DNA from 4 places in the Novosphingobium sp. TK71 genome. Region 1 is predicted to be linked to each of the others. Evidence: riboswitches for the same ligand, from Rfam matches in the RefSeq annotation. Region 1 holds a riboswitch; each other region holds the start of a gene.
What was found. Region 1 has a riboswitch for cobalamin ahead of ACXJ16_RS01090 (TonB-dependent receptor domain-containing protein). Riboswitches for the same ligand answer to the same signal wherever they lie in the genome.
Positions count from the first base shown of each region.

Region 1 (2,195 bases):
AAGGCCGAAGGGCTCCCCGCCGGTCCGCTCAGGGCATAGAAGCGGTGGGCGCCGATCGTCGAGAGATAATGGAGGCTCGGCGCCCAGTAGGGATTGACCTGGACGGTGTGGTAATGGGTGGCCAGGCCGACCGGCGCGTAGACGTAGCCCGAAAGCGCCGCGCGGGCGACTTCCTGCGCACGCTGCCAGAAGAAGCGCTGCGGCGCGCGTGCCAGCGACCCGTCGCAGGTGAAGGAGAACTGGCAGCCGGTCGAGCGTTCGGAGCCCTGGTAGACCACGCCGCAGACGGTCTTGGGATAGGCGGGATGGGCCAGCCGGTTGAGTACGACCTGCGCCACCGCGCGCTGGCCGGCATCCGGCTCGCTGGCGGCTTCGTAGTAGATTGCGGCGGTCAGGCACTGGAGCGCGCGGCTGCGGTCCACCCCGGAATTGTCGATGCGCAGCGCGCGGGCGACCGGGCCGGGGCCGGTCACGCCGTCATCGGCATCGGAATGAATGCCTTCGCCGATCCTGAGCACAGGCTCTTCGGCATCGAGATAGTAGAAGGCCGAACCGGGGAAGCTGGCTCCGGCCTGCTCGAAGGGCATCGGCAGGACCGTCTGTTCGGGGGACCGCGCATCGGCGATGGAGAATTGCTGCCAGGAACCCGGCGAGGCGAAGGCGGGCAGTGCCACGGCGGCCAGTGCGGCGAAACCCAGCGACCAGCGCCGGCGCGCGCGGCGTGCGACATGTCGCCGGCCGCCGCGCGCGAAGTGCCCGCGGAAATCGCGGGGACGCGCTTCCCAGGGTTCGAGGCAGGCAGGAAGGGCGGCAGCGGTCACGAATAGTCCTCTCGGCGCGTCCTTTCGGGGGACGGGCGCATCTTGCGCCTAACCCGCTTTGCGGCGCGCGGCATCCCTGCAGATCGGCACGTCCCGAAGCGGTACAGGCCCTGCCGATAGCCTTAATGGCTTAAGAGAATCTTCCGGTTTTCCCGGCGGCGATACCTGGCGCGGCCTTTACCGGCCCTGCTTGCCAATCCTCGCGCCGGACAGTATCGGCGCAAGCGACGTCATGGGTGGCCCGGAGCCGGGCCCCAGGATTGGAACCTGGTGGGAATTTCGGCGAAAGCCCGAAGCTGCCCCCGCAACTGTGACCGGGGAGCGCCCCCTCCACGCGATGCCACTGGGTCAAACCGGGAAGGCGGAGGCGGCGCGGCGATCCGGAAGCCAGGAGACCTGCCCTTGACGGTCGTTCCGCAGCCGGGCGGGGTGTCCCGGCATGCAGCGAGCACGCGCGCATGAGGAAAGGCGCGCGTCTCCGCCATGGACGGCAATGTCGTTCAAGGTTGGAGGAATTACCGTGAAGTATCTGTTTCTGCTGGGGACGGCCCTGTCCGTCGCCACTCCCGCGCTGGCGGACGAAGCCGCAAACGATAGCATCGCAGCGGACGGCATCGTCGTCACCGCGACCCGCACCGAGACCCCGGTGAGCGAGATCGGCCAGTCGGTCTCGGTCGTCACCCGCGAGGATATCGAGCGTACCCAGGCGGTCACCGCCACCGATGTGCTGGCCCGCCTGCCGGGCGTGACCTTCACCCAGTCCGGCGGCTTCGGCCAGCCCGCCAGCGTGTTCATCCGGGGCGCCGAGAATGCGCAGAGCCTCGTGCTGATCGACGGTGTGCGCATTAACGATCCGGGCGATGTCGGCGGCGGCTTCGACTTCGGCAGCCTGACCGTCGGCCAGTTCGACCGTATCGAAGTGGTGCGCGGCTCTTCCGGCGTGCTCTGGGGCAGCCGCGCCATCGGCGGCGTCGTCAACCTCATCACCGCGCGCCCGACCGAGCAGTGGACCGCGCGCGGCCAGGCCGAATATGGCTGGCGCGACCAGAAGCAGCTCGGCGCCTCGGCGGCGGGCAAGGTGGGCCCGGTCGGCCTGACGCTGGGCGGCAACTGGCTCAAGGGCGACGGCTATTCCGCCTTCGACGAGCGCCTCGGCGGCAAGGAGAAGGACGGCTTCGAAAGCAAGAGCGCCAATGCCCGGGCCGAAGTGGAACTGCTGAGCGGCCTGTCCGCCGACGCCGGGACCTACTGGACCAAGGCCAACTACGATTACGACAACACCGGCGCCGATGCCCTGAACGTGGGTATGAAGCGCGACACGGTGGGCTATGCGAACCTTCGCTACAAGGGGCTCGACGGCCGCCTGACCGCGCG
Region 1 is NZ_CM143962.1:256,242-258,436, forward strand. Features, by position in the region: gene ACXJ16_RS01085 (cell wall hydrolase) at 1-821, opposite strand, end outside; cobalamin riboswitch at 1,039-1,239, shown strand; gene ACXJ16_RS01090 (TonB-dependent receptor domain-containing protein) at 1,315-2,195, shown strand, end outside.

Region 2 (2,195 bases), 1.3 Mb from region 1:
GCGGATCTGCGCGATGGCGGCGTGGACCTGTTCGCTGGTCGGCGCGATCAGCAGCACGTCGTCCCGGCCGGAGAAGTTCTGGAAGTCGTAGCCCAGCAGGTACTCCAAACCCCGGTGCGGATGCAGCTTGACCACCGCGCTACCGCCCCAGTCGCGGTAGCCCCAGAACGTGCCTGCCGGGTAGATCACTTGCGGATCGTGATCGGGAAGCGAGTTGCGGATCTGGATGTAGGCGGTCTTCCAGTCGTGGAAATAGCCCTTGAGGAAGAACTGCACGGTGTCGCTGCCGGTATAGTCCAGCCGGGCGCTGGCGATCTCCTCGTTGCGGTCGTTCCGGCTCTCGCGGATGCGGGTGGGCGAAAGGTTGTCGAGCTTCGCCTCGGTGTGTTGGTACTGGAGATTGAGCGCGAGATCGGGGGCGAGGTCGTACTGGTACTTGAGGCCTGCGGACCACAAGTCGTAGCCGAGCCGGCGATCGGTAAGGCTGGGCTGGTAGGCGCTGTAGGGCATGTATCCCTCGGAGCGGTTGCGCGAGGCATAGGCCACGAACCGATGCCCGCCCGCCGCGCCGCGCAGGTAGCCGTCGAAGCTGGTGCCGCCCCACGAATCGACCGAGGCGTTGACCTGCCCGTTGAAGTCGTCCGTGAAGCCGCGCGTCACCACGTTGATGATCCCGGCCGAGGCCTGGGTGCCGTAGAACAGGCTCTCGCCGCCGCGCAGCACCTCGATCCGCTCGATCATGCTGGCGGGCAGGGTGTCGTTGGGCGAGGTACTGCCGTAGAGCCGGTTGTTCAGCCGGATGCCGTCCATCGTCCAGAGCACGTCCTGCGTGCGCGAACCCTGCAGCGAGACATCGACGTAAGTGAACGGCCCGTTGCGGCCGCGAATGTAGAGGCCGGGCACCGAATCGAGCGCTTTCACCACGTCCACTGCGCCGCTGTCGCGAATCTGCCTGCCCTCCACGACGGCCATGTCGTTGCCGTAGCGGGAAAGTTCCTGCGGCAGCGTTTCCTCAAGGCTCTGGCCGGTGACGACGATGGCGCCGTCCTCGCCGTCGCCGTCGGCGCGTTCCCCGGCGAAAACCGGCGTGCTCCAGGCGAGCGCCAGCGCCGCGGCAAGCGCCGCGTGCGAAACCTTTGCGAAATTCATCTTCATTCCCCTGCCGGGCGCCAGCGATCCGAAGCAGGGGACTGCCGTTTGCGAACGGCCGGCGCACCGACCGGCCGGGCGCCCATGGAAAGGCGACCGTTCAGCGCACCGTGCGGCCCCTGCCGCTCGTTCGTCGCTCAGACGGAGAAATCACCGTGCCCCGGCCATCCCCTGGACCAAAGCAAGAGCGACCGGACGCCGGCAGGTCTCCTGGCTCACGGGTCATCGCTTGATGCACGGCCTTCCCAGGCCTCGCAGGATTTAGCGTCCGGCCCAGTGGCTGCGGCATGGGCGCCTTGCCCGCCGCGTGATGTACATCGCGCTCGCCGCTTACAGTTGCAGGGACAGCCTCGGATTCGAAGGCGGCAAAGCCCTCTCACCGCGTTCCCTATTAAGCCTCTTTCGAGGCACCGACGCGATCATTCGCCCGGCTCGTCAGACGAATCCGGGCGGAAGCGCTGGTAGCGGGCGATGCGGGCGGGGGCAATCCTCCATGCGCCAGTCACCGCCGCGGCGTTCGGGATGGAGGGAAATCGGGGGGAGAGCGGGGCGGCGGATCGTCGCCGCCCCGCAAGAGGATGTCAGCGCGCGCCCTCGGCGTAGTAGCGCTCCATGTCGAGGCGCATCTGGTGCAGCGCCTCGGGGTTCAGATAGACCATGTGGCCTGCCGGATAGTACTTGAACTGCAGGTTCTGGCGCAGCGCCGGCGCCAGCATCATGTGCTTGAGGTCGCGCTCGGTCGAGAAGAACGGCGTTGCCATGTCGTAGTAGCCGTTGAGCGAAAGCACGCGCAGGTGCGGGTTGATGCGCATCGCGGTGCTGAGGTCTGCGGTCACGTCGGCGACGTTCTGTTTGCGTCCGGCGGGCGGCTCATGCGTCCAGTCCCAGTCCACCGGGCCGCCCTCGCGCGCGCTCAGGCGGTAGTCGAGATCGGTCTTGTAGCCGAGCGTGGTGGTCAGCTGGTCAAGGAAGCTGCCGACATAGAGGCCGCTGATCGCGGTGTCCGAAGGGTCGTACTCGGGGCTTTCACCGGCCGCATCGGCATC
Region 2 is NZ_CM143962.1:1,508,983-1,511,177, reverse strand. Features, by position in the region: gene ACXJ16_RS06940 (TonB-dependent receptor plug domain-containing protein) at 1-1,149, opposite strand, end outside; cobalamin riboswitch at 1,333-1,577, opposite strand; gene ACXJ16_RS06935 (S10 family peptidase) at 1,731-2,195, opposite strand, start outside.
Region 2: linked by a shared signal. The riboswitch ahead of ACXJ16_RS06940 (TonB-dependent receptor plug domain-containing protein) and the one ahead of ACXJ16_RS01090 (TonB-dependent receptor domain-containing protein) in region 1 are both predicted to bind cobalamin.

Region 3 (2,195 bases), on a different replicon from region 1:
GCCAAGGCGGAAGGTCTGGCTCTCGACGGGGAAGTTCCCGTTCGATTACAGTGGCGCGACCGCGCCGGAATTCCACCGGCTTCTTCAATCCTCGACGCCTTCCCTTAGGACCGGGTTACCGGCGGCGTCAACGACCTCGATGGAATTCAGGCCTTGGCGACGACCCTCCTGCTGATCTGCATCGCCGCCACGGCCCCGGCCCGTCACGGCGGCTTTGCAGGGCCTGAAGAATCGCTGGACGAGGGCGGGCTGCGCGATGCGGCGCGCACCGCGCTGAACGATCGCTTCCGCGATAGCACCTTCACCAGCCCCGCCCTCGCCGCTGCCGAGACCGCAGGGGCGATGGGGATTACCGGGCGGACGGAACCCGCGCTGGCCGATATCGATCATGGCCGCTGGTCCGGCCGCGCCTTTGCGCAAGTGCACGAGGACGAGCCCGGCGCGTTCTCGGCATGGATCGCAGACCCGCTCGGCGGCGCTCCGGGGGGAGAATCGATGGAAACCGCCCGGCAGCGGATCGGCCGCTGGATGGACGAGATCGCCCGTCACGACGGCCCGGCCTGCGGGATCACGCACCCGATGATCGTGCGCGCGGCGCTTTCCCATGCGCTCTGCCTGCCGCTTTCCACCACGCTCGCGATAGACATCGCGCCGCTTTCGCATACCGTGTTTTCGTTCAGCGGCAGGTGGCGGCTGCAATCGCTTGGCCTTGCCGGGGGGCTTGCGGGCAGCGGCCTGCCCGGCTAATCGCCGCAGGGCCCGTTTCGCCCTTCAGGACGCCGCGGGCAAAGATCGCGCCGGTGCCCCGCAAGGGGCTTAATACGGGAACCCGGTAGAGTTTTGCTCGAAAGAGTTTGCTCGATTCCGGGGCTGTCCCTGCAACTGTAAGCGGTGAGCGCGATGCACATTCGCGGCGGGACAATCGCTTCCCGACGCAGCCACTGGGCCGGACGCTAAATCCTGCGAGGCCTGGGAAGGCCGTGCATCACGCCCTGACCCGCGAGCCAGGAAACCTGCCTGCGTCGATGTCGCTCTTGCCCGGGTCCAGGGGATGGCCAAGGCACGGTAACTCTTCCGTCTGAGCGACGTGATGCATGCGGCCGGGGCCGCAGCGGCATATCGCGTCGGGCGCCCGTGCGCCGGTCCGACGCGGCACGCCGGAATCGTCGCAGGTCGCGGCGGAAAGCCCCGCCGCTTCAGGTCGCTGGCGCGCGGGAGACGATACATGAGCAAAGTTCCCACCACCGTCATCACCGGCTTCCTCGGCGCCGGCAAGACCACGCTGATCCGCCACCTGCTGCAAAACGCCAAGGGCCGCCGCCTTGCCCTCATCATCAACGAATTCGGCGATGTCGGCGTGGACGGCGAACTGGTGAAGGGCTGCAACGACGAAGCCTGCCCGGAAGACGATATCGTCGAACTGGCCAACGGCTGCATCTGCTGCACCGTCGCCGACGATTTCCTGCCGACCATGCAGAAGCTGCTGGACCGCGAGAACAAGCCCGATCACATCATCATCGAGACCAGCGGCCTTGCCCTGCCCAAGCCGCTGGTGAAGGCCTTCCAGTGGCCCGACATCCGCACCCGCGCCACCGTTGACGGCGTGGTTGCCCTGATCGACGCCGATGCCGTTGCAGCGGGCCGTTTCGCCACCGATGAGGCCGCGCTGGCGGCGGCCCGCGCGGCGGATCCGATGCTGGACCACGAAAGCCCGCTGGAAGAACTGTTCGAGGAACAGCTGGGCTGCGCCGACATGGTCGTGCTCAACAAGACCGACCTCGTCGATGCCGATGCCCTTGCCCATGTCGAAACGCTGGTGCTGGCCGAAACGCGCCCCGGCGTGAAGATCGTGCGCGCCGATCACGGCGCCGTCGACATCGCCGCGCTGCTGGGTATCACTGCCGCGGCCGAGGACGATCTCGATTCCCGCCCCTCGCACATCGACGGGCTGGACGAGGATCACGACCATGACGACTTCGACAGCTTCGTCGTCTCCGGCGGCGATGTGGCCGATCTCGACGCTCTTCTCGCCCGTTTGAACGGCCTGATCGCAGAGTACGACATTCTGCGCGTGAAAGGCATGGTCGCGGTCGGCGGCAAGCCGAGCCGCCTTGTCGTGCAGGCCGTCGGTCCGCGCATCCAGCACTTCTACGACCGCGCCTGGCTGCCGCAGGAACTGCGCCGCACCCAGCTTG
Region 3 is NZ_JBSZKA010000001.1:789,744-791,938, reverse strand. Features, by position in the region: gene ACXJ16_RS19760 (histidine phosphatase family protein) at 154-747, shown strand; cobalamin riboswitch at 783-1,035, shown strand; gene cobW (cobalamin biosynthesis protein CobW) at 1,226-2,195, shown strand, end outside.
Region 3: linked by a shared signal. The riboswitch ahead of cobW (cobalamin biosynthesis protein CobW) and the one ahead of ACXJ16_RS01090 (TonB-dependent receptor domain-containing protein) in region 1 are both predicted to bind cobalamin.

Region 4 (2,195 bases), on a different replicon from region 1:
CGATCAGTTCCTCGCCCTCCAGCTTCCATGGCGACCAAAGCGTCTCGGGCTGCGCGAGCCAGGATGGCTTGGGCAAGCTACCGGCGGTCGATGTGGGTAACAGTCTCTTCATATCGGATAACCTTGTGATTTCTTGACTGATCAAAGGACGCAATTGGCCGACCATTGCTGGAGAATGGCTTGGTGTGGTTTGATGAATTGTTCTTCGGCGAACTTACCCTGCTCAATAGCAAGGCGGCTCCGCTCCTCCCGGTCATAGACAATCTGGGTGAGCGAATAGTCCTGATGCTTCAGGCTCGGCTGATAGACCTTACCCGCAGCAGAATTGGCGTTGTAAATCTCGGGCCGGTAGATCTTCTGGAACGTTTCCATTGTGCTGATGGTGCTGATAAGCTCAAGGTTGGTATAGTCGCCGAGCAAGTCGCCGACGAAGTAGAACGCCATCGGCGCGGCGCTATCTCGGGGCATGAAATAGCGAACCTTCAGGCCCATTTTGGCGAAGTACCGATCGGTCGAAGAGAACTCGTCTTGCTGGTATTCGGCGCCCAGGATGGGGTGCTCGTTCTCGGTGCGACGATAGGTCTTGCTGCTTGAGACGCTCAGGCAAATCACCGGCGGCTTTTTGAAGTGCCCCTTGTAGGCATCCGAACGCAGAAAGCTCTTGAAGATCTTGCCGTGCAAGTCGCCGAAGTCATCCGGAATGCCGAATGCCGATTTCCCCTTGTTGTGCTCTGGTAGCAGAACACTGAAATCGTAATCGCGCACGTATGAGGAGAAGTTATTCCCGACGACGCCCTCGCTGCGTTCGCCGGTTTTCTTATCGACAATGCTTGTTTTGAGGATTTCGATCATCGGGAATGCGTTACCGCTACCGGCGGCGTCGACCTTCATTTCAACGGAGATGATATCCAGGGCGACGGCATAACGATCGCCTTCTGGATTATCCCAATGCGCCAAGGCGTTGAAGCGATTGTCGATCATGGCCAGGGCTTTGCGCAGGTTTTCCTGACGGCTTTCCCCTCTGGCCAGATTGGCAAAGTTGGTGGTGACGCGCGTATTATCTGCAGGACGATAATCCTCGTCGAAGCAGATGCTCTTGATACTGAATAGGAAGTCTGGGTTGTTCATGGCTCTGTGTCCTGAATGGCGCGGCGGCCCGCTCGGATTGGGTCTGCAGTTTTCAGTTCGCGGCCAGTGCCAACGCGGCAAAGGACCGCATCTGGCGCCCGCTGCAGGCGCGCAAAATCTCCTTCGGGCCGGCGTGGTGGCCGGTCCGTCATGGTCATTCGCAATGGAAAATCTGATTGGCGCGCGCGCCGCGTCAGGCGGGGATCAGCCCCGCAGACACGGCGCGCCAACGCATTCGTCGGTGCGGGACGGAGCAGAACAGAATTGGAAACATCGACCGATCACCTGCATTTGCCGGGCGAAAGGTCCGAATGAAGAGCGCGCAGGAGGTGCACAGACCCGCATGGCGCCTATGCCACGAAGCCCGCTTCAAGCGCGATCCACCGGAGGAACCCCCGTCCGAGGAAAGTTATGGCGCCGAAGGCAGGTCTCCTGGCTCACGGGTCATCGCTTCAGTCCCGGCCTTCCCGGCTCTATTGCGAAGAGCCAGTGACACGAATTGGGACTTCCGCTCGCCGCTTACAGTTGCGGGGGCAGCGCCGGATTCCGTCCTTTCGAACACCACCGGCTTCCCGTCTTAGCCCCGCCGTCATGCCTGAAGCGGGGAACCTCGACATCGTTGGTTAGAGCACCAGAAGCGGCGAATGTCAAGACTGATATAAAGATATCTTTATATGATTTTCCGAATTTGAGCTCACGTCGCCGGAACCGCAAGGTTCGCAAAATTTGCAGATTTGCAGCGCCCAGTCCGCAAAACTTCGCCTTTTCAGCCATTTTCGCGGGCCGCGAACCATGCGGATAAGGGCGGCATGAACACCGTCTTCCGCAAACCCCTGCCCGGTACAAAGCTCGATTACTTCGACACCCGAGCCGCGATCGACGCCATTCACCCCGGCGCGTACGACACGCTGCCTTATGTCTCGCGCGTGCTTGCCGAACAGCTTGTAAGGCGCTGCGACACGGCACTGCTGAACGATGCGCTGATCCAGATCGTCGGACGCAAGCGGGATCTCGACTTCCCATGGTATCCCGCGCGTGTCGTCTGCCATGACATCCTCGGTCAGACC
Region 4 is NZ_JBSZKA010000001.1:1,381,484-1,383,678, forward strand. Features, by position in the region: gene ACXJ16_RS22105 (methionine synthase) at 1-112, opposite strand, end outside; gene ACXJ16_RS22110 (DUF1852 domain-containing protein) at 142-1,128, opposite strand; cobalamin riboswitch at 1,533-1,756, opposite strand; gene acnD (Fe/S-dependent 2-methylisocitrate dehydratase AcnD) at 1,938-2,195, shown strand, end outside.
Region 4: linked by a shared signal. The riboswitch ahead of ACXJ16_RS22110 (DUF1852 domain-containing protein) and the one ahead of ACXJ16_RS01090 (TonB-dependent receptor domain-containing protein) in region 1 are both predicted to bind cobalamin.